2 linked regions of the Cupriavidus necator N-1 genome follow. The protein of the gene in region 1 interacts with the protein of each later gene in a pairwise test. Links are inferred from orthologs where the notes say so. Each region holds a gene or a part of one and is shown on either strand. Other genes may lie near its edges.

Region 1 (15,409 bases):
CCCGGAGCTGATCGGCAAGGTGCGCTAAAGTATTGCCTTTGCCGCCAGGCGCGCCACGCGAGCGGCTGCCGCGCCCAGCGCGCAGCCCGTGGCGCGGCACAGAAGGCCGGGGCCGTACCCGGCACGCGAGACCGGGCGGCGCAGGAGCGACCCCATGTCTTTTGCCTTGCAGCCCGCGCGTGCCGCGGGTGCCCCCATCCAGCCCGTTTCCGCCGAAGAACAGCGCGTGCGCGTCGACCTTGCCGCCGCCTACCGCCTGGCCGCGCGCGAGGGCTGGGATGACCTGATCTACACCCATATCTCCGCCACGGTGCCGGGCGAGCCCGGCCACTTCCTGATCAATCCCTTCGGTTTTGCCTTCGACGAGATCGGCGCCAGCGACCTGGTCAAGATCAACGGCCGCGGCGAGGTCGTCGGCGAGACCGTGCATCCGGTCAATGTGACCGGCTTTGCGCTGCACGCCGCGGTGCATGCGGCACGCGCCGACGCGATGTGCGTGATGCACCTGCATAACACCGCCGGCATTGCCGTATCGGCACAGGCCGCCGGGCTGTTGCCGCTGTCGCAACATGCGATGCGCTTCCACGGCCGCATGGCCTATCACGACTACGAGGGCCTGGCCTTCACCCCGGCCGAAGGCGCGCGGCTGACCGCATCGCTGGGTGCGCATCCGGCCATGCTGTTGCGCAACCACGGCACGCTGACGGTGGGCCGCACCGTGGCCGAGGCCTATGTGCTGATGGCGACGCTGATCAAGGCCTGCGAGGTCCAGATTGCCGCGCAGGCGGGCGGTGCGCTGGTGCAGCCCGGCGCGGCTGTGGCGGACAAGACCTCTGAGCAGCTCTACGACAACGGCGCCGTCGAAGGCGTGATGGAGTGGCCCGCGCTGCTGCGCAAACTGGATAGAATCGATCCTTCATACCGGGACTGAGCGGGACTGGTTTCCCGCCGCGACTCAACCACATTCATCAAAGGAGCATTGCATGCCGACTTTCCACGTCGAAATGTTTGAGGGCCGTACCATCGAGCAGAAGCGCAAATTTGTCGAGGAAGTGACCCGCGTCAGCTGCGAAACCCTGGGCTGCTCGGCCTCGGCCGTCGACATCATCATCACCGACATCAAGCGCGAGAACTGGGCCACCGGCGGCGAGCTTTGGGCCGACAAGAAGTAAGGTTCCACGCAGCCCCACACTGAACACCATGCAGCACTTCGCCTCTGACAACTACGCCGGCTTCTGCCCCGAATCGCTTAAGTATTTCCTGGAAGCCAACGCGAGCGGCCACGAACAGGCCTATGGCGACGATACCTGGACGCAGAAGGTCTGCGACCGTATCCGCGAGCTGTTCCAGACCGATTGCGAAGTATTCTTCGTGTTCAACGGCACGGCGGCCAACTCGCTGGCGCTGTCGGCGCTGTGCCAGTCGTACCACTCGGTGATCTGCCACGAGCTGGCGCATATCGAGACCGATGAATGCGGCGGCCCGGAGTTCTTCTCCAACGGCTCCAAGCTGCTGACCGCGCCCGGCGCCGACGGGAAGCTCACGCCGGACGCGGTCGAGGCGCTGGTCACGCGCCGCTCCGATATCCATTACCCCAAGCCCAAGGTGGTGTCGCTGACGCAGTCGACTGAAGTCGGCACCGTCTACAGCGTGGAAGAGGTGCGCGCGATCGCCGCCATCGCCAAGCGCCGCCAGCTGCGCGTGCATATGGATGGCGCGCGCTTTGCCAATGCGGTGGCGTCGCTGGGCGTGCATCCGTCCGAGATCACCTGGCGCGCCGGCGTCGACGTGCTGTGCTTCGGCGGCACCAAGAACGGCCTGCCGGTGGGTGAGGCGGTGGTGTTCTTCGACCGCCGCCTGGCCGAGGACTTTGCCTACCGCGTCAAGCAGGCCGGGCAGCTGGCGTCGAAGATGCGCTTTATCTCCGCGCCGTGGCTGGGTTTGCTCGAGAACGACGTATGGCTCGCCAACGCGCGCCATGCCAATGCGATGGCGCAGTTGCTGCAGCAGCGCATCAGCGATATTCCGGGCGTTCGCATCATGTTCCCGACGCAGTCCAACGCCGTTTTCGCCGAGCTGCCGCTGCCCGCGATCGAGGCGCTGCGCGCCAGGGGCTGGCGCTTCTATACCTTTATCGGCGCTGGCGGCTGCCGTTTCATGTGTTCATGGGACCTGCAGCCGCAGACGGTTGAGGCGCTGGCCACCGATATGCGCACGGCGTGCGGCGCCTGACCGGCATCCCATACCTATAACGACGAGACCCCTTCAGGAGCCCCCAAATGCAATACCGATTCTGCCCGCAGTGCGGCGCGCCGCTGGAGGTGCTGCCGCTGTCCGGGCGCGAACGCCACGCCTGCGTGCAGCAGGACTGTGGCTTTGTGCACTGGAACAACCCGCTGCCGGTGCTGGCGGCGGTGGTGGAGTATCAGGACAAGCTGCTGCTGGCGCGCAATGCCGCCTGGCCGGAGACCATGTTCGCGCTGGTGACGGGCTTCCTGGAGCGCGACGAGCCGCCCGAGCTGGGCGTGGCGCGCGAACTGAAGGAAGAGACCAACCTCGATACCGAGTCGGTGTCGCTGATCGGCGTCTACGAGTTCATGCGCAAGAACGAGCTGATCATCGCCTACCACGTCAAGGCGACCGGCACCGTGGCGCTGTCCGAGGAACTGGCCGACTACAAGCTGGTGGCGCCGGAGGATGTGCGCGTCTGGTCGGCCGGCACCGGCTTCGCGGTGGCCGACTGGCTGGCCGCGCGCGGCTATCCGGTGCGCTTCTTCGACCGCCAGACCGGCGCCGACATTCCCGACCCGCGCCGCCCGCACGACTTCAGCCTGGTCGGGGGTTCGCTACAATACCGGTGGTGAGGCTGGCCTCCGGCCAGCCGCCCAGCCCCCAGAATCGAAGGAAGAGACGAATGGAGTTCCAGAAAGAAGTGGATGCGCGCGGCCTGAACTGCCCGCTGCCGATCCTGCGCACCAAGAAGGCCCTGGCCGACATGGCCAGCGGCGACGTGCTCAAGGTGCTGGCCACCGATCCCGGCGCCACGCGCGATTTCCAGGCCTTTGCCAAGCAGACCGGCAATGAGCTGCTGTCGCACTCGGAAGTGGACAAGGTGTTTGTGTTCTACATGCGCCGCCGCTGACCGGCATACGGCTCCCGCACCTGGCGGGACTGCACAAGGAAAAAGCCGCTCGAAAGCGGCTTTTTCCTTGTTTGCAGGGCCAGCGCGATCAGCTGCCGATGCCGGTCAGGTGCTCGCGCGATTCCAGGTAGGCGCTGAAGTCAGCCCCGACTTCCGGGTGCTTCAAGGCAAATTCAACGGTCGCCTTCAAGTAGCCCAGCTTGCTGCCGCAGTCATAGCGGCGGCCCTGGTAGCGGTAGGCCAGCACCTGCTCCTGACCCAGCAGCGACTGGATCGCGTCGGTCAGCTGCAGCTCGCCGCCGGCGCCCGGCTTCAGGTCACGCAGGTGTTCGAAGATGCGCGGGGTCAGGATGTAGCGGCCAACCACGCCCAGGTTGGACGGGGCATCTTCCGGTGCCGGCTTCTCGATGATGCCCGAGACCTTGATCACGTCCGCATCCCACTCGCGGCCGTCGATCACGCCGTAGGAGCGGCTTTGCTCCGGCGTGATCTCCTCGACGCCCAGCACCGAGCAGTTGTAGTGGTTGAAGGTATCCACCATCTGCTTCATCACCGGCGGGTTGCCGTCGATCAGGTCATCGGCCAGCATCACCGCGAACGGGGTGTCGCCGACCAGCTTGGCCGCGCACAGCACCGCATGGCCCAGGCCCAGCGCTTCGGGCTGGCGCACGTAGAAGCACTCCACGTTGGCGGGCTTGATCGAGCGCACCACGTCCAGCAGCGCCTGCTTGTTCTTGGCCTCAAGCTCCACTTCCAGCTCGTAGGCCTTGTCGAAATGGTCCTCGATGGCGCGCTTGGAGCGGCCGGTGACAAAGATCATCTCGGTAATGCCGGCGGCCATGGCTTCTTCCACGGCGTACTGGATCAGCGGCTTGTCCACCACCGGAAGCATTTCCTTGGGGCTGGCCTTGGTGGCCGGCAGGAAGCGAGTGCCCAGGCCCGCAACCGGGAACACAGCCTTGGTGACGCGATTTTCCATATCAGGTGTACCTCTCAGATTCCAGTCCATAACCCTGCCAGCCATTGCGGGCGCCGTCTGTCCGGTTCTGTCTGACGAAGCCGGACAGAACCCCCGGCAGGCAGGGGCGTGAATGCGGCCGCCGTGCCGTCAGGCCGGCAGCCGCTGCAGCTGGCCCTGCAGCTTGGCCAGCGTCTGCTCGAAATCAGCCAGGCGCTGCGTCTCTTGCGCCACCACGGCAGGCGGTGCCTTGGCGACAAAGCTCTCGTTGGACAGCTTGGCGCGGCACTTGCCGATTTCGCCACCGATTCGCTCGACTTCCTTCGACAGGCGCACGCGCTCGGCGGCGGCATCGATCTCGATCTTCAGCAGCAGGTGGTTGCCCCCGGCAATGGCGACCGGCGCGCCGGCGCCTTCAGCCTGCAGGGCAGCTTCATCTTCGAAGACGCGCACCTCGGAAAGTTTCGCCAGTGCCTGGATATGTGCGCTAGCCGCCTTCAGGAAGGCGCTGTCGCCCTCGGCGTAGAGCGGGATGCGCTGGGCCGGCGAGATGTTCATCTCGCCGCGCAGGTTGCGGCAGGCATCGATCACTTCCTTCAGGCGCGCAACCCATTGCTCGGCTTGCTCGTCGATCTTGGCGACCGCCGGCAGCGGGTAGGGCTGCAGCGCAATGGTTTCGGAGCCATCACCCTTGGCGCGGCCGGCCAGCGGGGCCACCTTCTGCCACAGCTCTTCGGTGATGAACGGGATGATCGGATGCGCCAGGCGCAGCACGGTCTCGAGCACGCGCAGCAGCGTGCGCCGCGTGGCGCGCTGCTGGGCCTCGGTGCCGTTCTGGATCTGCACCTTGGCCAGCTCCAGGTACCAGTCGCAGTATTCGTCCCAGACGAACTTGTAGATCGCGTTGGCGATATTGTCGAAGCGGTATTCGGCAAAGCCCTTCTCGACCTCGGCTTCCACGCGCTGCAGCAGCGACACGATCCAGCGGTCGGCCTGCGAGAAATCCAGATAGCCGTCCGGGCCGCAGTCGTGGTTGCACGGGCCCATGCCGCAGTCATGGCCCTCGGTGTTCATCAGCACGAAGCGGGTCGCGTTCCACAGCTTGTTGCAGAAGTTGCGGTAGCCCTCGCAGCGGCCGGTATCGAAGTTGACGTTGCGGCCCAGCGTGGCCAGCGACGCGAAGGTGAAGCGCAGCGCGTCGGCGCCGAAGGCGGGAATGCCCTCGGGGAATTCCTTTTTCGTCTTCTTCTCGATCTTGGGCGCGTCCTTGGGGCGGCGCAGGCCGGTGGTGCGCTTCTGCAGCAGCGTGTCGAGGTCGATGCCGTCGATCAGGTCCACCGGGTCCAGCGTGTTGCCCTCGGACTTGCTCATCTTCTTGCCTTCCGAATCGCGCACCAGGCCGTGCACGTAGACGGTATGGAAGGGCACCTTGCCGATGAAGTGCTTGGTCATCATGACCATGCGCGCCACCCAGAAGAAGATGATGTCGTAGCCGGTCACCAGCACCGACGACGGCAGGAAGTGATGCATCTCGGGCGTTTCTCCCGGCCAGCCCAGCGAGGAGAACGGCACCAGCGCCGACGAGAACCAGGTGTCGAGCACGTCTTCCTCGCGGCGCAGGCTGCCGGTGCTGCCGGCGGCCCTTGCCTTGGCCAGCGCTTCGTCTTCGGTGCGGCCGACAAAGCAGTTGCCGGCATCGTCGTACCACGCCGGGATCTGGTGGCCCCACCACAGCTGGCGCGAGATGCACCAGTCCTGGATATTTCCCAGCCACTGGTTGTAGGTGCTGATCCAGTTTTCCGGCACCAGCTTGATCTCGCCGCTCTGCACGGCTTCCAGCGCCACCTCGGCGATCGAGCGGCCCGGGTAGAAGGTGCCTTCCGGCGCCGGCTTGCTCATGGCGACGAACCACTGGTCGGTCAGCATCGGCTCGATCGCGCTGCCGGTGCGCTCGCTGCGCGGGGTCATCAGCTTGTGCTTCTTGACCTCGGCCAGCAGGCCGCGCTTGTCCAGGTCCTCGACGATGGCCTTGCGCGCGTCGAAGCGGTCCAGGCCGGCGTAGGCGGCGGGGGCGTCGGCAACGATCTTCGCGTCCAGCGTCAGGATCGAAAGCTGCGGCAGGTTGTGGCGCTGGCCCACCGCATAGTCGTTGAAGTCATGGCCCGGGGTCACCTTGACCACGCCGGTGCCGAACTCGCGGTCGACGTATTCGTCGGCAATCACCGGGATCTGGCGCTCGGTCAGCGGCAGATGCACGAACTTGCCGATCAGGTGCGCATAGCGCTCGTCTTCCGGGTGGACCATCACGGCCACGTCGCCCAGCATGGTTTCGGGGCGGGTGGTGGCCACGGTCAGGTGGGTCAGGCCACCCTTGGTGTCAGCCTCGACCAGCGGATAGTGGATATGCCACAGCGAGCCTTCTTCCTCGACGCTGTCGACCTCCAGGTCCGACACCGCGGTGCCCAGCACCGGGTCCCAGTTGACCAGGCGCTTGCCGCGGTAGATCAGGCCCTGTTCGTGCAGGCGCACGAAGGCTTCGGTGACCGCCTTCGACATCTCGGGCGACATCGTGAAGTACTCGCGGCTCCAGTCGATCGAAGCGCCCATGCGCCGCACCTGGCGGGTGATGGTCGAGCCCGACTCTTCCTTCCAGGCCCAGACCTTCTCGGTGAATTTCTCGCGGCCCAGCTCATGGCGCGACACGCCCTGCGACTCGAGCTGGCGCTCCACCACGATCTGGGTGGCGATGCCGGCGTGGTCGGTGCCCGGCACCCACAGCGTATTGGCGCCGCTCATGCGCGCATGGCGCGCCAGGCCGTCCATGATGGTCTGGTTGAACGCGTGGCCCATATGCAGCGTGCCGGTCACATTGGGCGGCGGCAGCTGGATCGCAAAGTCCGGGCGGGCAGGGTCGAAGGTCGGCTGGGCGATGCCGCGCTTCTCCCACTCGGGGCCCCATTTCGCCTCGATGGCGGCGGGTTCGAAGCTTTTGGCGAGGGACTGGTCTTGGGCGGTCATGCTGGGATGTGGATATTGGCGTCGGGGGTCGTCGCAGGGTGCTTCGGCCTGCGCCTGGCGCGGCGGCGGCCGTCGGCGGCCGGCATTGCGCCAGTAAAACGTTAAATTATACGGGGGTGGCAGGCTGGTGCCTATTTCCTGGCCATCCGGCCCCGCCGGATGTGACTTGCGCGACAGGGCCCGCCGGTATAATTGCCGTCAATCCACAAGGCTCATCCGATGTCCGACCTGCTTGCCAACCTGAACGCCGAACAACTAGCCGCCGTCACCCTGCCTGACGAGCCGGCGCTGATCCTGGCGGGCGCGGGCAGCGGCAAGACCCGCGTGCTGACCACGCGCATCGCCTGGCTGATCCAGAACGGCCGGGTCTCACCGGCGGGCATCCTGGCGGTGACCTTTACCAACAAGGCCGCCAAGGAAATGCAGACGCGGCTGTCGTCGATGCTGCCGATCAACACCCGCGGCATGTGGATCGGCACCTTCCACGGCCTGTGCAACCGCATGCTGCGCGCGCATTTCCGCGACGCCGGCCTGCCCCAGACCTTTGCCATCCTGGACAGCCAGGACCAGCTTTCGGCGCTCAAGCGGCTGCTCAAGTCGCTCAACGTCGACGATGAGAAGTACCCGGCCAAGAACCTGCAGTACTTCATCAACAATGCCAAGGAGCAGGGCCTGCGCCCGGCCGACGTCGAGGCCAACGACGACTTCAACAAGCGCTTTGTCGACCTCTATGCGGCCTACGACCTGCAGTGCCAGCGCGAGGGCGTGGTCGACTTTGCCGAGCTGCTGCTGCGCTGCTACGAGCTGCTGCGCTACAACGACGCCATCCGCCAGCACTACCAGCACCGCTTCCGCCACGTGCTGGTCGACGAGTTCCAGGACACCAACGTGCTGCAGTACCAGTGGCTCAAGCTGCTGGCCGGCTACGGCACGCAGAACCCGGCCGCAGTCTTTGCCGTCGGCGACGACGACCAGAGCATCTATGCGTTCCGCGGCGCCAACGTCGGCAATATGCGCGACTTCGAGCACGAGTTCCGCGTGCGCCGGCTGATCAAGCTGGAGCAGAACTACCGCTCGCACGGGCATATCCTGGATTCGGCCAACCACCTGATCTCGCACAACGCGCGCCGCCTGGGCAAGAACCTGCGCACCGACGCCGGCCATGGCGAGCCGGTGCGGGTGTTCCAGGGCGGCTCTGACGGCCAGGAAGCCGCCTGGATCATCGAGGAGATCCGCGACCAGATCGCGCAGGGCGCCAGCCGCGCCGAGATCGCCATCCTGTACCGAAGCAACGCGCAGTCGCGCGTGATCGAGCATGCGCTGTTCTCGGCCGGCATCGCGTACCGCGTCTATGGCGGCCTGCGCTTCTTTGAGCGCGCCGAAATCAAGCACGCGCTGGCCTACATGCAGCTGCTGGAGAATCCGCGCAACGATGCCGCCTTTGGCCGCGTGGTCAACTTCCCGGCGCGCGGCATCGGCGCGCGCTCGCTGGAAGTGCTGCAGGACATGGCGCGCCAGTACGACTGCGCGCTGGCCGAGGCGGTGGCCTACGTGCCCGGCGCGGCCGGCAGCAAGCTGGCGGCCTTTACGCGCCTGGTCGAGAAGATGCGCGACGATACCCGCCGCATGACGTTGGCCGAGACCGTCGAGTACGTGATCAACCACAGCGGCCTGATCACCCACTACCAGGGCGAGAAGGAAGGCCAGGACCGCATCGAGAACTTGCAGGAACTGGTGACCGCCGCGCAGGCCTTCGTGGTCGAGGAAGGCTACGGCCTGGAAGCGCTGGCCGCGGTGATTCCGGTTGACCGCAGCCCCGCCGCCCCGGCACTGGCCGACGGCGACCAGGCCCAGCAGGTGCTGGATCCGGAAGCGCTGCCGGTGGTGATGACGCCGCTGGTCGCGTTCCTGACCCATGCCTCGCTGGAAGCCGGCGACAACCAGGCCCAGGCCGGCCAGGACGCGGTGCAGATGATGACCGTGCACGCGGCCAAGGGGCTGGAATTCGACGTGGTCTTCATCACCGGGATGGAAGAGGGCCTGTTCCCGCACGAGAACAGCATGATGGACCCGGACGGCGTGGAAGAAGAGCGCCGCCTGATGTACGTGGCGATCACGCGTGCGCGCAAGCGGCTCTACATGTCGTTCGCGCAAAGCCGCATGCTGCACGGCCAGACCCGCTACCACGTGCGCTCACGCTTCTTCGAGGAACTGCCCGAGGCCTCGCTCAAGTGGCTGACGCCGCCGGCGCAGGGCTACGGCGGCGTGCGCCGCCAGGAGCGCGACAGCGCCTGGGGCCGCGACTGGTTCCGCAAGCCCGAGGACGTGCCCTATACCGGCACGCGCCCCACCGGCGGCATGGACAACGGCAACGGCTATGCCGATGCCAAGCGCGAGGCCGGCACCGGCTTCCGGGTGGGGCAGTCGGTGTTCCACAACAAGTTTGGCGAAGGCGTGATCACCGCGCTGGAAGGCGAAGGCACGGACGCACGCGCCAATATCAACTTCAAGCGCAACGGCGCCAAGTGGCTGGCGCTGTCGGTGGCGAAGCTGGACACGATCGACTGAGCGGGTCCGGCTTCGCTGCGCGCCATGCCGCGCCCCGGGCGGCTCAGGGCAGGGCGTGGCGGACCTCGCCAGCCTTTTCGTCGGGGCTGTCCACCGTCAGCAGCGGATTGATGAACAGCGAGGCCAGCGCGCCAACCCCGAGCAGCGCCGCCGAGATCATGAACGGCAGGTCATAGCTGCCGGTCCGCTCGATCAGGTAGCCGAATACCACCGGCGACACCATGCCGGCTACGCCGAAGCCGGTGTTCATCATGCCGCCCGCGGTGCCGGCGTACTTGCCGGCGATGTCCAGCGGCAGGCTCCACAGCACCGCGTTGGTCAGCTCCAGGAAGAAGAACGACAGCGACAGCAGGATCACGGCGTTGACGGCATCGCCCGTAGAGGTCATCGGCACGATGAACATCAGCGAGCCGGCCAGCCCCACGAACAGGATCGAACCGCGCGCCAGGCGCAGGTTGCCGGTGCGCCGGTAGATGCGGTCCGACAGCACGCCGCCGAGCGTGTCGCCGACCACGCCCGCCATCAGTGGCAATGCCGTGAACAAGGCCAGCTGCTTCAGGTCGAAGCCGCGCGCCTCCTTCAGGTACGAGGGCAACCACGTCAGGTAGACCCACAGCGACCAGCCGTAGCAGAAGTCGACGAAGGTCACCAGCCACATGCGCCGGAACAGGCGCCGCCACGGCGTGGCCACCTTGGCTGCCTGCTGGCTATCGCCGCGCCGGTAGCCGATTTCCTGCAGCTCCTGCGCCGTCACGCGGCGGTGTTTGTCGGGCGAATCCTTGAAAAAGAAGGCGTACAGCAAGGTCCAGCCGAGGCTGACCGCGCCCAGCACGATGAAGGCTTCGCGCCAGCCGGCGGCGGCCACGATGACCAGCACGATCGGCGGCGTGATCGCACCGCCCAGCCGCGCGAAGCTGTGGGTGATGCCCTGCGCGAAACCGCGCTCCGCCACCGGCATCCAGTAGGTGAAGGCGCGCGTCGCGGTCGGGAATGCACCGCCTTCGCCGATTCCCAGCACGAAGCGCAACACCACCAGCATCAGCACGCTGCCCGCGAAGCCGGTCAGCACGGTGGCCACGCCCCAGATCAACGACAGCACGATCAGCACCTTCTTGGGCCCGAACTTGTCGGCCATCCAGCCGCCGAGGATCTGCATGGCGGCATAGGGGTAGGCAAAGGCCGAGAACACCAGCCCCAGCTGCGATGTGGTCAGCCCCATTTCCTCGCGGATCAGGGGGGCGGCGACCGAGATGTTGACGCGGTCGATATAGGCGATGAAATACATCAGGCACATGACGCCCAGGATCATGTGCCGGGTCTTGATGCGTTGCTTCATAACCACCTCCTATGCGCGGCGCGCGCGTGGTGTTGACGGGGCGGCGGCCGGCGCACGGTCCGTAGCCATGCGCTTGCGGCGCGGCCGGGGCGCGGCGCCGGCCGCGCTGCCCCGTCCTTGAGCAATCTGTCTGCAGTCTTGAGTCGTGTCTCCTGGTCTGGTGGATTCTGGTCGGGCAGGCTCCTTGGCTAGGGTTGTGGAAAGGGAGGGAAGGTTCAGACGTGGTCGAGCAGCTTCAGCCGCTGCACCTTGCCGGACGGGCCGCGCGGCAGCTCGGCGATAAAGCGGAACTCCTTCGGCGTCTTGTAGCGGCCCAGCTCGCGCAGGCAATGCGCGCGCAGCGCTGCGTCGTCGCAGTGCGCGGCCTCGCGCATGACCACGTAGGCGACGATCTCCTGCCCGTAGGCCGGGTCCGGCACGCCGACCGCCGCGGCTTCGAGCACGGCCGGATGGCGCAGCAGCGCCTCGTCGATCTCGCGCGGGGCGATGTTCTCGCCGCCCTTGATGATCAGTTCCTTGGCGCGCCCGGTGATGTAGAAATAGCCATCGGCGTCGCGGTAGCCGAGGTCGCCCGTGCGCAGCCAGCCGTCGTGCGTAAAGGCCTCGCGCGTGATGTCCGGCGCCTTGTAGTAGCCCGCCATCACGCTCTCGCCCTGCAGCACGATCTCGCCGACCCGTCCGTCAGGCACCGGCTTGCCGTCGCGACCGAGCACGCGTGCGCGCGTGCCAGAAGGCTGGCCGATGCTGCCGATGCGCCGCCGGCCCGGGTCGAGCGGATTGCTGAACGCCGGTGCGGCAGTCTCGGTCATGCCCATGGTCTCGATCACGCCGATGCCGAAGCGCGCCTCGAAGGCGCGGTGATGCTCGGGCGGCAGCGCCGCCGAGGCCGAGCGGCAGAAGCGCACGCCGGCCGGGGCCTGGCCGTGCGGATCGTTCAGCAGGTAGGCGATGATGGTCGGCACCACGTTCAGCCAGGTGCAGCCGTGGCGCGCGCTGTCCTGCCAGAACGCGCCGGCGGAAAATCGCATCGGCATCACCACCGAGCCGCTATGCACCAGCGGCGCGATCGCGGTCACGACCAGGCCATTGATGTGGTACAGCGGCAGCGTCGCCAGCACCCGGTCGGCCGGCCCGAGGCAGTGCTCGCGGCTGACGTTGGCGCCATTGGCCATCAGGTTGCGCTGCGTCAGCAGCACGCCTTTGGGCGTGCCGGTGGTGCCGGACGTGTACATGAGCAGCGCGGGCGCGTCCGGCTGGGGTGGGGGCAGTGGCGACGCAGCGTCATGCGTGGCGGGCAGTGCCGGCAGGCTGTTGGCGTCGGGCGCGGTGACGATCACCGGCACGTCCAGCCCGGTCTCGCGCAGGGCCTCGCGGATGGCGGCTTCTCCGTCGGGCCAGGTGAAGACCAGCCGGGTATCCGAATGCGCAAGGATGTAGCGCAGCTGCGCTGGCTGGCACAGCAGGTTGATCGGGTTGACGACCAGCCCGCTAGCCATGGTGCCGAGCAGGAGCCGCGCGGTCTGCTCGCCGTTGGGCAGGTACACCGACACCGTCTGCCCGCTGCCCAGGCCGGCTGCCGCATAGCGGCGGCCGAGCATGCCGGCGTCGGCCGCCAGCGCGCCGAACGTGAGCGCATGGCCACTGTCCGGGGACAACAGGTAGGGCTTGTCGGGCCACTGCGCGGCACGCACGGCCATCAGCGCGGCAAGCGTGTCGAACACTTCGGGTTCCGTGCGCGCGTTCATTTGCCGACCCTCGCGAAGTAATCGCCCAGAAGGTCCGATTCATCGGGCACGTGCTCGGCGATGGGCACGGCGATGCGGGTGATGTTCAGGAATTGGCGCCAGCCGAGGTTGTCCGAGAAGTTGTTGCCGCCCCAGGTGCCGCAGCCCATCGACAGCGAGAACGGCAGGCCGTTGTCGAAATTCCCGCCGGTGGCGAAGCAATGCGCCTGGTTCACGATCACGCGCGCCACCGGCAGTTCCTGCCCGAGCTGCAGCGCATGACGCGGGTTGGACGAATGCAGGCTGACCGAATGCCCGGCGCCCATATAGGCGTACAGGCTCGCCACGCGCTCGACCGCCGCCGCGAAGTCGGCGGCGCGGTAGAGCGTCAGCACGGGCGAGAGCTTTTCGCCGGAGAAGGGGTAGTCGCTGCCGACGCCGGCTTCTTCCACCAGCAGCATCGCGGGCTGCAGCGCGCGCACGCGTTCCAGCCCGGCGAGTTCGGCAATGCGGGCCGCGCTCTGTCCCGTGAAGGTGCCGGCGAGCTTGCCGTCGCGCCACATCAGCGCCTGCAGCCGCGCTTTCTCCGAAGCCGTGAGCAGCACGCCGTCGACCGCCGCCAGGGCGTCGAGCATGGGCGTGTAGACGGCGTCGAGCACGACCAGGCTGTTCTCCGACGAGCAACTGGTGGCGTTGTCGAAGGTCTTGGAGCGCACCACCTTGGCGGCCGCGTCATCCAGCGCGGCGCTGGCGTCGATGATCGATGCCACATTGCCGGCGCCCACGCCGAAAGCCGGCGTGCCGCAGGTGTAGGCCATGCGCACGTTGGCCTGCGAGCCGGTCGCGACCACCAGGTCAGCCTGCCGCATGAGCTCTGCCGTCGCGGCCTTCGAGACCGGCGCGGGCAGCATCTGGACCAGGTCGGCGGGCAGGCCGGCGCGGGCAAACTCGGCGTGGATGAACGACAGCAGCAGCGCGCAGGTGTCCTGCCCCTTCGGCGACGGCGCCACGATCACGCTGTTGCCGCACTTGAGCGCGTTGATGATCTTGTTGGCCGGCGTGGCCGCGGGATTGGTCGACGGGGTGATGGCCGCCACCACGCCCACGGGCCGCGCGATCTCGGTAATGCCGGCTGCCGCATCCTGTGCGATCACGCCTACCGTCTTGCGGCCATGCAGGTCGCGCAGCAGGCCCAGCGTCTTGCGGTGGTTCTTGCGGATCTTGTCGTCGACATTGCCCAGGCCGGTGTCGGCGACGGCACGCTCGGCCAGCTGGCGGTTGCGCGCGGGCTCCATGATGGCCCACGCCGCAGCGGCGACTGCCGTGTCGACGGTGGCCTGGTCGGCACGCGCGAACTCGCGCTGCGCCTGCCTGGCCCGGGCCACGACCGCAGCGACGGCTTCGGCCGCGGCTTGCGCTGGCTGCGCGGGCAGGGATGCCGTCGGTAAGGGCAAATCGGAATTGTTGGACTGCCGGCGATGCAGTATTTGCACACTCATGGATTCGACTCCGCGGTTTGGACAGTTAGGGCCACCGCGCTTTGTCGTGCACTTCGCGGCACCATCGGCGGCCCTGGATCGAATCTAGTGAAGCGGGGCAGACAGGCCGTCCCAATTTGTGCGCTTTCGCGAGCGCGCAGCCGGGGTGCGATCCAGAATTCAGTTTTCGGGACGGCCATGCGTCCCGGAATCCTTTAAATTTGATCCATGAGCAATCACTCGAATGCCGCCGCGGTGCGCGCCTTCCGCATTCTCGAGATCCTGTCCGCGGCCGACGGACCCCTGTCGCTGGCGGCCATCGTGCAGGCGATCGAGTTGCCGAAGCAGACCGTCCACCGCATCCTCAAGCAGCTGGAAAGCACGTGGCTGGTGTCGCGCACGGCTGGCAACCGCCACTACGAGTGCTCATCGCGCGTGCGGCAGCTGGCCGTCAATGTGCTGATGCAGGCAGGTCCGGCGGCGGCGCGCCATGCGATCCTGCAGCAACTGGTCGACAAGATTGGTGAGACCTGCAACCTGACCATGCTGTCCGGTGACGACGTGGTCTACCTGGACCGCGTGGAAACGCAATGGCCGCTGCGCATGCACCTGCAGCCGGGCTCGCGGGTGCCGCTGCACTGCACCGCCAGCGGCAAGCTGCTGCTGGCGTTCCTGCCGAGCGCGCAGCGCCAGCGCCTGGTTGCCAGCCTGCCGCTGCGCGCGCACTCGGCGCACACCATCACCAATGCCGAGGCCTTGCACGCGGAACTGGCCGAGACGCGGCAGCGGCGCCTAGGGGTCAACAATCAGGAAAACCTGGAAGGCATGATCGCGGTCGCGGTGCCGGTGATGCGCAACCGGACCCGCGCCTGCGCGGCGATTGCCGTGCAGGTGCCAATGGCGCGCATGACGATGGACCAGCTGATGGGATTCGTGCCGGACCTGCGCCTGGCAGCGGACGAGATGGTGAAGACGTTCTGCGAATAGCCCGTGACGCGAGAGGCAAGCGCGGGCCTTGATCGATTGAGGCAAAAAAACCGGCACGCTGCCGGTTTTTTTGCCTGTTCAGGCGCCCGGCGCTGCCGGCGCGGCCGGGTCCACCCCCGGCGGCGTCACGTTGAAGCAGCCCCGGTACGTCGCATAGAACGAGCAGTACAGGATCGCCAGCATCAGCAGCGAATACGG
Region 2 (15,227 bases), 1.3 Mb from region 1 along the record:
GTGGGGCGTGGGGTTTGGCGTTGCGGTCATGTAGTCTCCTCGGGACAACAATTCATTGCTGCGAAGTGTAACCGGCAGCGGCCCTCTGTGGCGAGACAGGCCCCCCACATCCGTGGGGAAACGGGGCGGGCCGGCTTTTTCTGGAATCCTTGGGTACGCCCGGGCGCGAAGGCCCCGGCAACAGGGCCTGTGGTTCGGCTTAATGCTCGGCCAGCGCCGATTGCAGCGGCAGCATGATTTTAAATGTACATCCGATGCCGTCGGCATTGTTCTCCACCCACAGGCGGCCCTGGTGCGACTCGATGATCGAGCGGCAGATGTTCAGCCCCATGCCCATGCCGTCGGATTTGGTGCTGAAGAAGGGTTCGAACAGGCGCTCCTTGGTGGCTTCGTCCACGCCCGGCCCCTGGTCGATCACGTCGATATGGACGTTGTCGCCGATCTCGCCCGGCTCCACCCGCGCGTGCAGGCGCACCACGCCGCCGGCATGCAGAGCCGGCAGGCCGGCCATGGCTTCCACGGCGTTCTTGAGCAGGTTCACCAGCACCTGCTCGATCAGCACCGGGTCGACATAGACCGTCAGCGGCGGGGTTGGCAGGCGGGTCAGGATGGTGACGCGGCGGCGCGTGGCCTCCAGATCGGCCAGGCCTACCGCGTCGGCGACGATGTCGTGCAGCGCGGCCTCGCGCCGCTGCGGCTGGCTGCGCTTCACGAAGCCGCGGATGCGGCTGATGATGGTGCCGGCGCGCACCGCCTGGGCCGAGGTCTTCTCCAGCACCGGGATCAGGTCCTCGGGCGTGCTGCGGCCCGAGTGCAGCCGCGCCACCGCGCCCATGCAGTAGTTGTTGATGGCCGCCAGCGGCTGGTTCAGCTCATGCGCCAGCGACGACGCCATCTCGCCCATGGTGGTCAGGCGGCTGGTGAACTGCAGGCGCTCTTCATGCTGGCGCGCCATTTCCTCGGCGGCCTTGCGCGCGGTGATGTCGGTGGCGATCTGCATCTGCGCCAGGTGGCCGTCGACCCACTGGATATAGCGGCGGCGCACTTCGAACCATTTCTGCATGTCCGGCACGAACACTTCGCGCGCATCCGATGCGTACGGCATCAGCTCGGACGCCGGCAGGCCGGCATAGGCGTCGACATAGTCGGTGTTGTCGCTGGAGACCTGGTCCTTGTCGAGGTCGTCGCCGGCCAGCTTCAGGTGGCCCTCGGCCTCCCAGCCGAACAGCTGCCGGTAATAGCGGTTGGCAAAGAGCAGCTCCGCCTTGTCGGTGGCCAGCACCGACACCGCGGCGTCCAGGCTCTCCAGCACCGTGGTGAAGCGGTCATGCGCCGCGGCTAGTTCCTCGCGCGCGCGCTTGGGCTCGGTGATGTCCGTCATCGAGCTCATCCAGCCGGTATGGCGGCCGCGGCTGTCCACCAGCGGCGACACGTACATGCGCGCATAGAAGCTGCTGCCGTCGCGGCGCATCACGCGCATCTCATAGCCGCCGGCGGGCGACTTGCCCTGCAGGGTCAGGTCGATCTGCTTCTGCATCTCCTGCTGGTCGTTGGGCGGCCAGTAGGGGAAGGGCGGCAGGCGCCCGACCAGGTCGTTCTCCTGCCAGCCGGTCATGCGGCAGAAGGCCGGGTTGACATAGGTGATGCGGCCGTTCAGGTCGAGCGCGCGCAGGCCGATCAGCATCGAGTTTTCCATCGCGCGCCGGAACGAGGTCTCGGCCAGCAGCGCGCGCTGCGCCTCGGAGCGGCGGCTGGTGTGGCGCCACATGCTCCACAGGCTCCACAGCAGGAAGCACGACAGCCCCACCACCAGCCACAGCAGCATGTTGTTGGGCAGGTTCGACGCCGACGGGTAGGCATCGGCGCGCAGCGACAGCGAGTGGCCCGGCGGATCCAGCAGCACCTCGTACGACAGCGCATTGCCCGGCACTGGCCGCAATGAGGTGCTGGCGCGGGTCTGGTTGTTCTTGTCGATCAGCGAGAAGCGGTAGCGCTCGGTCAGCTCGGGCGGCAGCAGGTGCGTCAGGATGCCGTTGATCGAGTACAGCGCGCCGAGCGTGCCGAGGAACTCGTTGTCGCGCACGATCGGCACTTCCATCAGCATGAAGCTGTCGCCGCGGTCGTTGACCAGCGGGCGCGAATAGACCACGCGCTGGGTCTCGCGCGCGGCGTCGAAGGTGTCGAGCACTTCGGGCTCGAGCGGCTGGTCTTGGGTCTCGCGCAGGCGGCTGGCGAATTCCGAGGTCGATGGCAGCGACCAGCGGCCGCGCTTGGTGGCATCGAGCCAGTTGATGAAGACGATCTCGGGGTTTTCGCGCAGGATTTCCTGCGCCGCGGTGCGGTAGGCGCCTTGCTCGAGCTGCGCGGCGGCGATGTCGCGCGCCAGCGAGGCCAGCTGGTCCTGGTTGCTCAGCAGCGACAGACGCACGCGCTGCTGTGCCCAGGCGGCGTCGCGGTACAGGGCGTCGCGTTGCTGCTGGCGCTCGGTCTCGTGCAGGGACCACAGGATCACGCCCATGGCCACCGTGAACAGTACGATGGCAACCAGCGGGATGAACATGAACCAGCTGGTGGCCACCAGGTTGCGCCAGCGCAGCCACCACAGCCCGCGCGGTGCGGCCACGGGGGCGCCGTCGTCGGGGCCCAGCGCCTCGATCGGCCCCAGTCCGGCCGCCGGCGAAGGGGCGTGCGCGGGATCGCCTCCGGCCGCCTTGGCTGATCCCGACGCGTCGGGAGGAAGCATGGCTGCACGCAGGCTGGAGAGAAGTCGGTCGAAAAACGGCATGGGAGGGATTGACGGCTGACCGACCAGTGTACCGAGATTATTGCGGTGCGTCGCTTGGGGAAAGCGCCAATGAAAACATTGCTGCTGCGGCCGGTGCGGGCAGGCTTATGGCGCATGGCGGGCCGGTCCGGTGGTGATTCTTGGTGCGCTGCCGCATAATTCCACATTATAAAAAACGATATCGCAATTTGAAAATTTCACTTGTGTTGGACTTTGCGCTTCCATAGAATCGGTTCGACCCCAGAATGCGGGCGGTAGCCATGTGCCTGCCGCGCGGAGAGACCGGAACAGGTTTCCCGGCGGCGGCCCGATGCAAGGCGGCATGGCACCGGATCCGCAAGTCGGTGCGAGTCATACGTAAAGTCGTGTCCAGGCGCTGCCAGCGCGGGCGCGGAAGCAAAGAATTCACCCAGGAGACAGTCATGTCCGCCGTACCAGAGCAGATTCTCGGCGCCTCGAGCGCCAACGACGCCGATCCCCAGGAGACCCATGAATGGCTCGACGCCCTGCAGGGCGTCCTGGCCGCCGAAGGTCCGGCGCGCGCCGCTTTCCTGATCGACAAGCAGATCGAATACGCACGCGTGAACGGCGTCACCCAGCCGTTCCACGCCGAGACGCAGTACATCAACACGATTCCGGTCGAGCAGCAGGCCCGCATCCCCGGCGACCAGGACATCGAGCACCGCATCCGCTCGTACACCCGCTGGAACGCCATGGCGATGGTGCTGCGCGCGAACAAGCACACCAACGTCGGCGGCCACATCTCGTCGTTCGCCTCGGCTGCCACGTTGTATGACGTCGGCTACAACCACTTCTGGCGCGCCCCGTCGGAAGCCAGCGGCGGCGACCTGGTCTTCGTGCAGGGCCACTCGGCTCCGGGCGTGTATTCGCGCGCCTTCCTGCTCGGCCGCCTGACCCAGGACCAGCTCGACAACTTCCGCCAGGAGGTGGACGGCAAGGGCATCTCGTCCTACCCGCACCCATGGCTGATGCCGGACTTCTGGCAGTTCCCGACGGTGTCGATGGGCCTGGGCCCGATCATGGCCATCTACCAGGCCCGCTTCATGAAGTACCTGGACAGCCGCGGCCTGGCCAAGGCCGGCGACCGCAAGGTCTGGGCCTTCCTGGGCGACGGCGAGACCGACGAGCCGGAATCGCTGGGCGCGATCGGCATGGCCGGCCGCGAGAAACTCGACAACCTGGTCTTCGTCATCAACTGCAACCTGCAGCGCCTGGACGGTCCGGTGCGCGGCAACGGCAAGATCATCCAGGAACTGGAATCCGAATTCCGCGGTGCCGGCTGGAACGTGATCAAGGTGGTGTGGGGCAGCAAGTGGGATTCCCTGCTGGCGCGCGACACCAAGGGCCTGCTGATGAAGCGCATGATGGAATGCGTCGACGGCGAGTATCAGACTATGAAGGCCAAGGACGGCGCCTACGTCCGCGAGCATTTCTTCAACACGCCTGAACTGAAGGCGATGGTGGCCGACTGGTCCGACGACGATATCTGGCGCCTGAACCGCGGCGGCCACGATCCGCACAAGATCTACGCCGCCTACAAGGCTGCCAGCGAGCACAAGGGCCAGCCCACGCTGATCCTGGCCAAGACCATCAAGGGCTATGGCATGGGCGACGCCGGCCAGGCCATGAACGTGGCCCACCAGCAGAAGAAGATGCCGGTGGACGCGATCCGCAAGTTCCGCGACCAGTTCAATCTCCCCGTTGCCGACGACCAGCTGGAAGATGTGCCGTACATCACCTTCCCGGAAGGTTCGAAGGAACTGGAATACATGCGCCAGGCGCGGCAGAACCTGGGCGGCTACCTGCCGGCCCGCCGCCAGAAGGCCGAAGCCCTACCGGTCCCGCAACTGTCCGCGTTCGAGGCGCTGCTGAAGGCCACCGGCGAGGGCCGAGAAGTGTCCACCACCATGGCCTTCGTGCGTATCCTGAACACCCTGCTGAAAGACAAGCAGATCGGCAAGCACGTGGTGCCCATCGTCCCGGACGAGTCGCGCACCTTCGGCATGGAAGGCCTGTTCCGCCAGGTCGGCATCTGGAACCAGGAAGGCCAGAAGTACGTGCCGGAAGACCATGACCAGCTGATGTTCTACAAGGAATCGCAGACTGGCCAGGTGCTGCAGGAAGGCATCAACGAAGCCGGCGCCATGTGCGACTGGATCGCCGCCGCCACGTCGTACTCGACGCACGGCGTGCAGATGATCCCCTTCTATATCTACTACTCGATGTTCGGCATCCAGCGGATCGGCGACCTGTGCTGGGCCGCTGCCGACATGCGCTCGCGCGGTTTCCTGCTGGGCGGCACCGCCGGCCGCACCACGCTGAACGGCGAAGGCCTGCAGCATGAAGACGGCCACTCGCACGTGTTCCACGCCGCCATCCCGAACTGCATCTCGTACGACCCGACCTTCCAGTACGAACTGGCGGTGGTCATGCAGGACGGCCTGCGCCGCATGTACGCCGAGCAGGAAGACGTCTACTACTACCTGACGGTGATGAACGAGAACTACGAGCATCCGGAAATGCCGGCTGGCGTAGAGCAGGACATCGTCAAGGGCATGTACCAGTTCCGCAAGGGCGTCGAGAACAGCAACGCGCCGCGCGTGCAGCTGCTGGGCTCGGGCACGATCTTCCGCGAAGTGATCGCCGCTGCTGACCTCCTCAAGAAGGACTGGGGCGTGGAGTCGGACCTGTGGGGCTGCCCGAGCTTCACCGAACTGGCCCGCGAAGGCCACGACGTCGAGCGCTTCAACCTGCTGCACCCGACCGAGACCCCGCGCGAATCGCACGTGGCCAAGAGCCTGAAGTCGGCCCGCGGCCCGGTGATCGCCTCCACCGACTACGTACGCGCCTTTGCCGAGCAGATCCGTCCGTTCGTGCCGCGCCGCTATGTGGTGCTGGGCACCGACGGCTTCGGCCGCTCGGATACGCGCGAGAAGCTGCGCCACTTCTTTGAAGTGGACCGCTACTGGGTCACGCTGGCCGCGCTCAAGGCGCTGGCCGACGAGGGTGCGATCGGCCGCGACAAGGTCGCCGAGGCCATCAAGAAGTACAACCTCGATCCGAACAAGCCCAACCCGATGTCGGTCTGATCCGGCAGCCAGCACCAACCCCCGCAGTACGGCAACGCCGTGCCGCGGGCGCCCCGGCCAGAGCCCGGACGGCGCCTTGCGGCATGGCGGCGTGACAGAAGCGGGCGGCGAAGGTAATCTCGCCGCTTGCGGACGTCGCGCGTGCCGGCCTGCCCAGGAGACACTGAATGAGTCAAGCGATTGAAATCAAGGTGCCGGATATCGGCGACTATGACGCCGTTCCCGTCATTGAAGTGCATGTGAAACCCGGCGACAGCATCGACGCGGAAGACGCGCTGGTGACGCTGGAGTCGGACAAGGCCACCATGGACGTGCCCTCGCCGCAGGGCGGCGTGGTCAAGGAAGTCAGGATCAAGGTTGGCGACAACGTCGCCGAAGGCTCGGTGCTGGTGATGCTGGAGCCGGCCGGCCAGGCCGCTGCTGCGCCCGCGCCTGCAGCCGCACCGGCGCCTGCCGCCGCTGCACCGGCCCCGGCAGCCGCCGCAGCCCCCGCAGCCCCCGCGCCGGCTCCGGCCGCAGCGCCGGCTGGCGGTGGCGGCATCATCGAGGTGAAGGTGCCTGATATCGGCGACTACGACGCCGTGCCGGTCATCGAAGTTCACGTCAAGGCGGGCGACACCATCAATGCCGAAGACGCCGTGGTGACGCTGGAGTCCGACAAGGCCACCATGGACGTGCCGTCGCCGCAAGGCGGCGTGGTCAAGGAAGTCAAGGTCAAGGTCGGTGACAACGTCGCCGAAGGCACGCTGCTGCTGATCCTGGAAGGCGCCGCCGCAGCCGCCGCCCCGGCCGCTGCCGCCGCGGCACCGGCTCCGGCTCCGGCTGCCAGCGCGCCCGCACCGGCGCCGGCCCCCGCAGCCGCCGCCCCGGCTCCGGCCGCAGCGCCTGCTGCCGCGCCGGCCGCCGCTGGCGCAATCGGCAAGGCCGCCCACGCCAGCCCCTCGGTGCGCAAGTTCGCACGCGAGCTGGGCGTGGACGTGTCGCGCGTGCCGGGTACCGGCCCCAAGGGCCGTATCACCCAGGAAGACGTGCAGGGCTACGTCAAGGGCGTGATGAGCGGCCAGGCCGCCGCGCCCGCGCAGGCCGCCGCGGCTGGTGCCGGTGGTGGCGAGCTCGGCCTGCTGCCGTGGCCGAAGGTCGATTTCACCCGCTTCGGCGAGGTCGAAAGCAAGGCCCTGTCGCGCATCAAGAAGATCTCGGGCGCCAACCTGCACCGCAACTGGGTCATGATCCCGCACGTCACCAACCATGACGAAGCGGACATCACCGAACTGGAAGCCTTCCGCGTCCAGCTGAACAAGGAAAACGAAAAGGCCGGCATCAAGGTGACGATGCTCGCCTTCATGATCAAGGCCACGGTGGCGGCGCTGAAGAAGTTCCCGAACTTCAATGCCTCGCTGGACGGTGACAACCTCGTGCTGAAGAAGTACTTCAACGTCGGTTTCGCCGCGGACACCCCGAACGGCCTGGTCGTGCCGGTGATCAAGGACGCCGACAAGAAGGGCGTGCTGGAGATCAGCCAGGAAATGAACGAACTGGCCAAGCTGGCACGCGACGGCAAGCTCAAGCCGGACCAGATGCAGGGCGGCTGCTTCTCGATCTCGTCGCTGGGCGGCATTGGCGGCACGTACTTCACGCCGATCATCAATGCGCCGGAAGTGGCCATCATGGGCGTGTGCAAGTCGTACCAGAAGCCCGTGTGGGACGGCAAGCAGTTCGTGCCGCGCCTGACGCTGCCACTGTCGCTGTCGTGGGACCACCGCGTCATCGACGGTGCCGAGGCCGCGCGCTTCAACACGTACTTCGGGCAACTGCTGGCGGATTTCCGCCGGATCCTGCTGTAAGCGGGGTTGCGCCGGGCAGGCCGACGGCCTGGCCTGCCCGGCGCACCACGCGCAACCGGGAGCGAGCCATGACTACCTGCGTGGTCGTCAGGAAGGGCGCCGAGGTGGCCATCGCGGCAGACGCGCTGGTCACCTTTGGCGACACGCGCCTGTCGCGTGCCTACGAGCGCAACCAGAAGGTGTTCCCGGTGGGCGACGGCTTTATCGCGCTGGCCGGGACCACCGCGCACTTCCCGGTCATGCGCACGCTGCTGGCGGGGCTGGGCGAGGAGTGCCGGCTGGGCTCGCGCGACGACGTGTTCCGCACCTTCCTGAAGGTGCATGAGAAGCTGAAGTCGGACTATTTCGTCAACACCAAGGAAGACGAGGACGATCCCTACGAGTCGTCGCAGATCGTATGCCTGATCGCCAATCCGGCGGGCATCTTCGGCGTCTATTCGTACCGCGAGGTGTTTTCGTTCGACCGCTTCTGGGGCATCGGCTCGGGCCGCAACTACGCGCTGGGCGCGATGCATGCGGTCTATGACCGGCCGGACCTGGATGCGGGCGAGATCGCGCGTATCGGCGTCGATGCGGGCGTGGAGTTCGACAAGAGTTCGGCGGGGCCGATCGAGGTGCACACCGTGCGGCTGCACGAGGGTGACGCCGCACCGGCGGCGGTGGCTGGCGGTACCGCGGGTGGCAATCCGTCGACCGGCAATACAGCACCCGACAGCGCGGCAACCAACAACGACGGCGCGCCCTGAAGCCGAGAGGCGGGCGCGCATAGAGGAGCAAACATGAGTGTGATCGAAGTCAAGGTGCCGGATATCGGCGATTTCGACGCGGTGGAAGTGATCGAGGTGCTGGTCAAGGCCGGCGACACGGTCGAAGTGGAACAGTCCCTGATCGTGCTGGAATCCGACAAGGCCAGCATGGACGTGCCGTCGTCGGCCGCCGGCAAGGTGGTTGAGGTCAAGGTCAAGGTCGGCGACAAGGTCGGCCAGGGCGCGGTGATCTGCACCATCGAGGCCCAGCAGGCCGCGGCCGCCCCGGCGCCCGCGCAAGCCCCGGCACCGGCGCAGGCTCCCGCACCCGCGGCGGCTGCTCCGGCCCCGGCTCCTGCCGCCGCCAGCCACAGCGGCGGCGCCGATATCCAGTGCGAGATGCTGGTGCTGGGCGCCGGCCCCGGCGGCTATTCGGCCGCTTTCCGCGCCGCAGACCTGGGCATGAACACCGTGCTGGTGGAGCGCTACGGCACCCTGGGCGGCGTCTGCCTGAATGTGGGCTGCATCCCGTCCAAGGCGCTGCTGCACAACGCCGCCGTGATCGACGAAGCCAAGGCGCTGGCTGCGCACGGCATCCTGTTCGGCGAAGCCAAGATCGACCTGGACGGCCTGCGCCACTACAAGAACCAGGTGGTCGGCAAGCTGACCGGCGGCCTGGCCGGCATGGCCAAGGCGCGCAAGGTGCAGGTGGTGCGCGGCGTCGGCAATTTCCTCGACCCGCATCACCTGGAGGTGGAGCTGACTGAAGGCGAGGGCAAGCAGACCACCGGCAAGAAGACCGTGATCCGTTTCGAGAAGGCCATCATCGCCGCCGGCAGCCAGGCGGTGAAGCTGCCCTTCATCCCCGAAGACCCGCGCATCGTCGACTCGACCGGCGCGCTGGAGCTGCCCGAAGTGCCCAACAAGATGCTGGTCATTGGCGGCGGCATCATCGGCCTGGAAATGGCCACGGTGTACAGCACGCTGGGTGCCGACATCGACGTCGTGGAAATGCTCGACGGCCTGATGAACGGCGCTGACCGCGACCTGGTCAAGGTCTGGGAAAAGAAAAACAAGGACCGCTTCGGCAAGGTCATGCTGAAGACCAAGACCGTCGGCGTGGAAGCCAAATCGGACGGCATCTACGTCAAGTTCGAAGGCGAGGCCGCACCGGCCGAGCCGCAGCGCTACGACCTGGTGCTGGTGTCGGTAGGCCGCTCGCCCAACGGCAAGCGCATCAGCGCCGAGAAGGCAGGCGTTGCCGTGACCGACCGCGGCTTTATCAACGTCGACAATCAGTTGCGCACCAACGTGCCGCATATCTTTGCGATCGGCGATATCGTCGGCCAGCCGATGCTGGCGCACAAGGCCGTGCACGAAGCCCACGTGGCGGCGGAAGCCGCCCATGGCGAGAAGGCCTACTTCGATGCCAAGCAGATCCCGTCGGTGGCCTTCACCGATCCGGAAGTGGCCTGGGCCGGCCTGACCGAAGACGAATGCAAGGCGAATGGGATCAAGTACAGCAAGGGCGTGTTCCCCTGGGCGGCTTCGGGCCGCGCCATCGCCAACGGCCGCGACGAGGGCTTCACCAAGCTGATCTTCGACGAGGAAACCCATCGCGTGATCGGCGGCGGCATCGTCGGCACGCATGCCGGCGACCTGATCAGCGAGGTCTGCCTGGCGATCGAGATGGGCGCCGACGCGGTGGATATCGGCAAGACCATCCATCCGCACCCGACGCTGGGTGAGTCGATCGGCATGGCGGCGGAGATCTATGAAGGTACGTGTACTGACGTGCCGCCGCCGCGCAAGCGCTGAGCGCCGGTCGCCGCAAGCGAGAAAGCCCGCCTGTCCAGGCGGGCTTTCTCATGGGCAATTATGCAATTAACCGCCAGGATTTGGCGGCGTCCGCGAGATCTGGTGCCACAACCGCTTGCATCGCGGCCGGGATGCAGTTTGCGACAGGAGCGGCGCAAGATCTTCGCTGCCTATACTGAATGCAGCCGGCATGCACCTCAATGCAACCGAGGGCGGCACTGCATATTCGCACGCGGCCGTTCGCTTGCCAGATGTCTGCTGGCGGGATCCGGTGGCCCCCCGTGTGGCTACCGTTCAGCTGACAAGGAGGCACGACGTGTTCAGGCATCTTCTTGTTGCGGTAGACGGCTCCGCACTGGCCGAAGCGGCCTTTCGCAAGGCACTGGTGTTCGCGCAGGAGACGCAAGCCAGCATTACGGCGGTGCGCGCCTGCCCGGATTTCCACATCACGACTTACCACACCGAAATGCTCACCGACACCCGAGAGCAGTTCGAAGAGGCGGTCCTCGAGGACGCATCGAAATACCTGGACGGCATCGCCCGAGAGGCCGCCGCGGCAGGCGTGCCTTGTGACACCAGCAGCGTGGTCGACGACCACCCCTACGATGCCATCATCAAGGCTGCCGAAGAAAAGGATTGTGACCTGATTGTCATGGCATCTCATGGACACAGGGGTGTGAAGGGTCTGCTGATCGGCAGCGAAACCCTGAAGGTACTGACCCACAGCAAGATTCCGGTGCTGGTATATCGCTGAACGCCGCGTGAACGGGGTCGCCGGGATCGATGATGCCGGACACGTTCGTGATGCCACCATGGTTGCCTGTCATGGGCGCCATAAAGGATCCGCCATGAGCACTCGCCGCTATGTCGTGATGATCGACCAGCCCAGGGACGTTGCCGACGAGCAGATGGCAGAGTACATCAAGCATGCCATCGCCGGCTGGGGTGCCGGATTGCCCCCGCCTCCGGCGGACAGCCCGTTCTTCGACCTGGATGTGTTGTCGGTAACCGTGATCAGCAAGCCGCACAAGGACCATCCATGAAGGATGTGCCCGGTTCAGGGAGCTACCCCGGCCGTTACTGGCATTTCCTGGATGACGGCCGCATGCAATGCGACCTGTGCCCGCGCAACTGCCGCCTGCACGGCGAGCAGCGCGGCGCTTGCTTCGTGCGCCAGCGGGTCGGCGATCGGATGGTGCTGACCGCCTACGGCCGCTCGTCGGGCTTCTGTATCGATCCTGTCGAGAAGAAGCCGCTCAACCACTTTTACCCGGGCTCCGCCGTCCTGTCGTTCGGCACGGCCGGCTGCAACCTGGCCTGCAAGTTCTGCCAGAACTGGGATATCAGTAAATCGCGCGAGATGGAGACCCTGGCCGATGCGGCCATGCCCGAAGCGATCGCCGCATCGGCGGCGGCGCATGGTTGCAAGAGCGTGGCCTTCACCTACAACGACCCGGTGATCTTCGCCGAATACGCCATGGACGTAGCCGATGCCTGCCACGAACTGGGGATCAAGGCGGTGGCAGTGACCGCCGGGTATATGGGCGCCCAGGCGCGGCGTGATTTCTACACCAGGATGGATGCGGCAAACGTCGACCTGAAAGGCTTTACCGACGCGTTCTATGTTGCCTTCACCGGGGCGCACCTGCAGCCGGTACTGGAGACGCTCCAGTACCTGAAACACGAAACCGATGTCTGGCTGGAGATCACGACGCTGCTCATTCCCGGCAAGAACGACAGCGATGACGAGATTCGCGCCGAGGCCCAGTGGATCGCCAGGGAGCTTGGCCCCGACGTTCCGCTGCACTTCACCGGATTCCATCCGGACTACAAGATGCGCGACGTGCCGCCGACACCATGCTCCACCCTTGCGCGCGCTCGCAAGCACGCGTTGGCGGAGGGGCTGCATTACGTCTACACCGGCAACGTCCACGATACTGCCGGTGCCACCACGTATTGCCCTGTTTGCCGCGCGCAGCTCATTGTGCGCGACTGGCATGCGATCGAAAGCTATCGCCTGACGCCCACGGGAACTTGCCCGGACTGCTTTGCGCAGATTGCAGGACGTTTCGGGAATTTTGAGCGTCAGTTCGGGCGGCGGCGGATTCCTGTGTACATCGGGGAATAAGCCGGCATGCAGGCGCAGGGCCCACAGCCGCAGGTCGCTGGGACCAACCTGGTGGAAGGGGGAAGCGCAAAAAAAAGCCCGACCTGTAGAGGTCGGGTTTAACGATACCTTTGGACAAGGAGACCGCGGTACCGAGGAGACATCGGCAGACAAGGCAGCGCCGGTGCAACTCAGTCAGGGCACTACCTTCATCGTTGGCAAAGCACACCGCAAACGCCAGGCGTCGATATGCTTTGGCAACGGACCGGCCGTAGCCGGTCCATCTTCAACGCAGACTGCTATCAGGCAGCCGTCGTCTTCTTCGCCGTGGCCGTACGGGCCGTGGCGCTGGCTTGCTGGGCAGCCTTGGTGGCAGCCGTTGCCGCAGCCTGGAAGTTGGTTTCAGCGATTTCGACCGCTTGCTTGGTCGCCTTCTGCACCGACTCGTAGGCGTTGTTGGCAGCGGAGATCGCCGACTTCACGATGGCCACGGTCGATTCCGAACCGGCCGGGGCGTTCTTGGCGAGGTTCTCGACCAGGGCTTGCACGTTCTTCGAGCCTTCGGCCAGTTGGGCCTCGGCTACCTTGGTGAACTCGCTCTGGGTTTCCGAAGCGATTTCATACAGGTGGCGCGTGTAGGCCAGGGTCTTTTCGGCAACCGGCTGCACGGCTGCGGCCTGGATGGCCAGCAGTTCCTGCGCGTCCTTGGCCGACAGTGCCTTCTTGGCGTTGTCGACGCTTTCCGCGAACGAGGTCTTGACGACCTGCAGGTTCAGCTCGACGAGCTTTTCGACGCCTTCAAACGCCTTGGTGGTCAGGCCGAACAGCGTTTCGAGGTTGGCCTTTTGCGCTGCTGCAACTTGTTCCGGGGTGAGGATCATTGCTGGTCTCCAGTGGTGAACTTCAAGGTCTAGCAAATTAAGCCGCCTAGATGTCAGGGCCGTGACGGTGTTGTGCCGGATTCGGCCAGCCCAGGCGTGTGGGTGGGTCAAGGCGCATTTCTTGTTTGGTGCGCCGCAACAATTCCTATTGTAGAGACGCCGGATTCAATGTCAAGTGGATTTTGTGCGATGCACAAAAGAGCGTTGCAGACGATGTACGGATGTGGCGGCTGCGCTATCCCGGCACGCTCCGGCGATGGCCGGGCAGGGGTGCTACCATCCCGGATTGCCCGCGCCCGCACGGCTGGCCGCCGCCGGGAATCCAACAAGACGTGAACCGAACCGCCCAGGCCACTTCCATGCTCGCTTTCTACGCCGACCACTTTGTGCTGCCACTGCCACCCGGGCACCGTTTCCCGATGCGCAAGTACAGCATGCTGCGCGATGCCGTCGCGGCGCAGGTGCCGGGGTTGCGCCTGGTGGAGGCGCCGCGCGCGGGCGACGACGCCTTGTTGCTGGCGCACACGCCCGGGTACGTGCAGGCCGCGTCAACCGGCACGCTCGACGCGGCGCGCCAGCGCGAAATCGGCTTCCCGTGGTCCGAGGCCATGGTGGAACGCTCGCGGCGCTCCGCCGGCGCCACCATCGAGGCCTGCCGGACGGCGCTGCGCGAAGGCGTTGCCGTGAACCTGGCGGGCGGCACCCACCATGCGTATGCCGACAAGGGCGGCGGCTTCTGCGTGTTCAACGATGCCGCCATTGCGGCCCGCGTGCTGCAGCGCGATGGTGCCGTGCGCCGCGTGGCCGTGGTCGACCTGGACGTGCACCAGGGCAACGGCACCGCGTCGATCCTGCAAGGCGATCCCTCCGTGTTCACGCTGTCGCTGCATGGCGAGAAGAACTATCCGTTCCGCAAAGAAGCCAGCAACCTGGACGTCGGCCTGCCAGACGGCTGCGACGACGACACCTATGCGCAGGCGCTGCAGGCGGCGCTGGACACGCTGTTCAGTCGCTTCGATCCTGAACTGCTCATCTACCTGGCCGGTGCCGATCCGCATGAGGGCGATCGCCTCGGGCGGCTCAGGCTGACCCTGGCGGGCCTGGCACGGCGCGACCGGCTGGTGTTCGATGCCGCGCATGCACGCCAGTTGCCGGTGGCAGTGGCGATGGCGGGCGGCTACGGCAACCAGATCGAGGATACGGTTGCGGTCCACGCGCAGACTGTGAGCCTAGCCGCGCAATATCACGCGCGCCATGCACAGGTGGCGCTGGCCTCATGAGTGGCGTGATGGAGCAAGGCGGCGCAGCGGCAAGCGCCCGCGCCACCCTGTGGGTGGCGTCGATGCCGTGGCTGTTCGTGCTGATCTGGAGCACCGGCTTTATCGTCGCCAAATACGGCATGCCGTATGCGGAGCCGATGACCTTCCTGTTCCTGCGCTTTGCCGGCGTGGTGGTGCTGATGGTGCCATTCGTGCTGCTGGCGCGCGTGCCGCTGCCGCGCCTGCCAGGCAAGGCGGAAACGGACTGGCGCGCCGTCGGCCATATCGCCGTCGCCGGGCTGCTGCTGCAGACGGGCTACCTGGGCGGCGTCTGGGCGGCGATCAAGCTTGGCATGCCCGCCGGCGTATCGGCGCTGATCGTCGGCATGCAGCCGATCCTGACCGCGCTGATCGCCACGCGCATGGGTGAGCGCATCGGCGCGCGCCAGTGGCTGGGGTTGCTGCTGGGCATTGCCGGCGTGGCACTGGTGGTGGCCAACAAACTGGGTGCCAGCGGGCTCACGCCGGCAAGCCTGGCACTGGCGGGTGGCGCCTTGCTCAGCATCACGGTCGGCACGGTCTACCAGAAGCACTACTGCCCGGTGTTCGACCTGCGCATGGGCTCGGTGATCCAGTTCGCCGCGGCGGCACTTGCGTGCGTGCCGTTCATGTTCCTG

What was found.
Region 2: the proteins of CNE_RS12880 (region 1) and lpdA interact in binary tests that used the Escherichia coli proteins (3 or more experiments, as listed by UniProt). The link is inferred for Cupriavidus necator N-1 from one-to-one orthologs.

The regions. Positions count from the first base shown.
Region 1 is NC_015726.1:2,731,140-2,746,548, reverse strand. What follows is about bases 6,965-10,011. They hold CNE_RS12880 (UvrD-helicase domain-containing protein), read left to right. Parts: upstream 6,965-7,337; coding sequence 7,338-9,686; downstream 9,687-10,011. Other genes in these bases: CNE_RS12875 (MFS transporter), read right to left, coding at 9,730-10,011; CNE_RS12885 (valine--tRNA ligase), read right to left, coding at 6,965-7,118. In the rest of the region: CNE_RS12920 (YbfB/YjiJ family MFS transporter), read left to right, coding at 1-11; CNE_RS12915 (class II aldolase/adducin family protein), read left to right, coding at 155-931; CNE_RS12910 (4-oxalocrotonate tautomerase), read left to right, coding at 984-1,172; CNE_RS12905 (threonine aldolase family protein), read left to right, coding at 1,201-2,232; CNE_RS12900 (NUDIX domain-containing protein), read left to right, coding at 2,280-2,864; CNE_RS12895 (sulfurtransferase TusA family protein), read left to right, coding at 2,915-3,142; UTP--glucose-1-phosphate uridylyltransferase GalU, read right to left, coding at 3,231-4,121; more of CNE_RS12885, read right to left, coding at 4,251-6,964; more of CNE_RS12875, read right to left, coding at 10,012-11,022; CNE_RS12870 (acyl--CoA ligase), read right to left, coding at 11,238-12,767; sauS (acylating sulfoacetaldehyde dehydrogenase), read right to left, coding at 12,764-14,245; CNE_RS12860 (IclR family transcriptional regulator), read left to right, coding at 14,453-15,211; CNE_RS12855 (BPSS1780 family membrane protein), read right to left, coding at 15,290-15,409. UniProt on the Escherichia coli protein: A helicase with DNA-dependent ATPase activity. Unwinds DNA duplexes with 3'-5' polarity. Translocates on single-stranded DNA with 3'-5' polarity. Initiates unwinding more efficiently from a nicked substrate than double-stranded DNA.
Region 2 is NC_015726.1:1,406,313-1,421,539, forward strand. Bases 8,046-10,910 are described here. They hold lpdA (dihydrolipoyl dehydrogenase), read left to right. Parts: upstream 8,046-8,518; coding sequence 8,519-10,303; downstream 10,304-10,910. Other genes in these bases: CNE_RS06820 (Ntn hydrolase family protein), read left to right, coding at 8,046-8,485; CNE_RS06830 (universal stress protein), read left to right, coding at 10,620-10,910. Outside these bases: CNE_RS06800 (response regulator transcription factor), read right to left, coding at 1-30; CNE_RS06805 (PAS domain S-box protein), read right to left, coding at 200-2,785; aceE (pyruvate dehydrogenase (acetyl-transferring), homodimeric type), read left to right, coding at 3,208-5,895; aceF (dihydrolipoyllysine-residue acetyltransferase), read left to right, coding at 6,063-7,739; more of CNE_RS06820, read left to right, coding at 7,808-8,045; more of CNE_RS06830, read left to right, coding at 10,911-11,057; CNE_RS06835 (hypothetical protein), read left to right, coding at 11,152-11,346; amrS (AmmeMemoRadiSam system radical SAM enzyme), read left to right, coding at 11,343-12,431; TIGR01841 family phasin PhaP1, read right to left, coding at 12,713-13,291; CNE_RS06850 (histone deacetylase family protein), read left to right, coding at 13,651-14,571; CNE_RS06855 (DMT family transporter), read left to right, coding at 14,568-15,227. UniProt on the Escherichia coli protein: Lipoamide dehydrogenase is a component of the glycine cleavage system as well as of the alpha-ketoacid dehydrogenase complexes.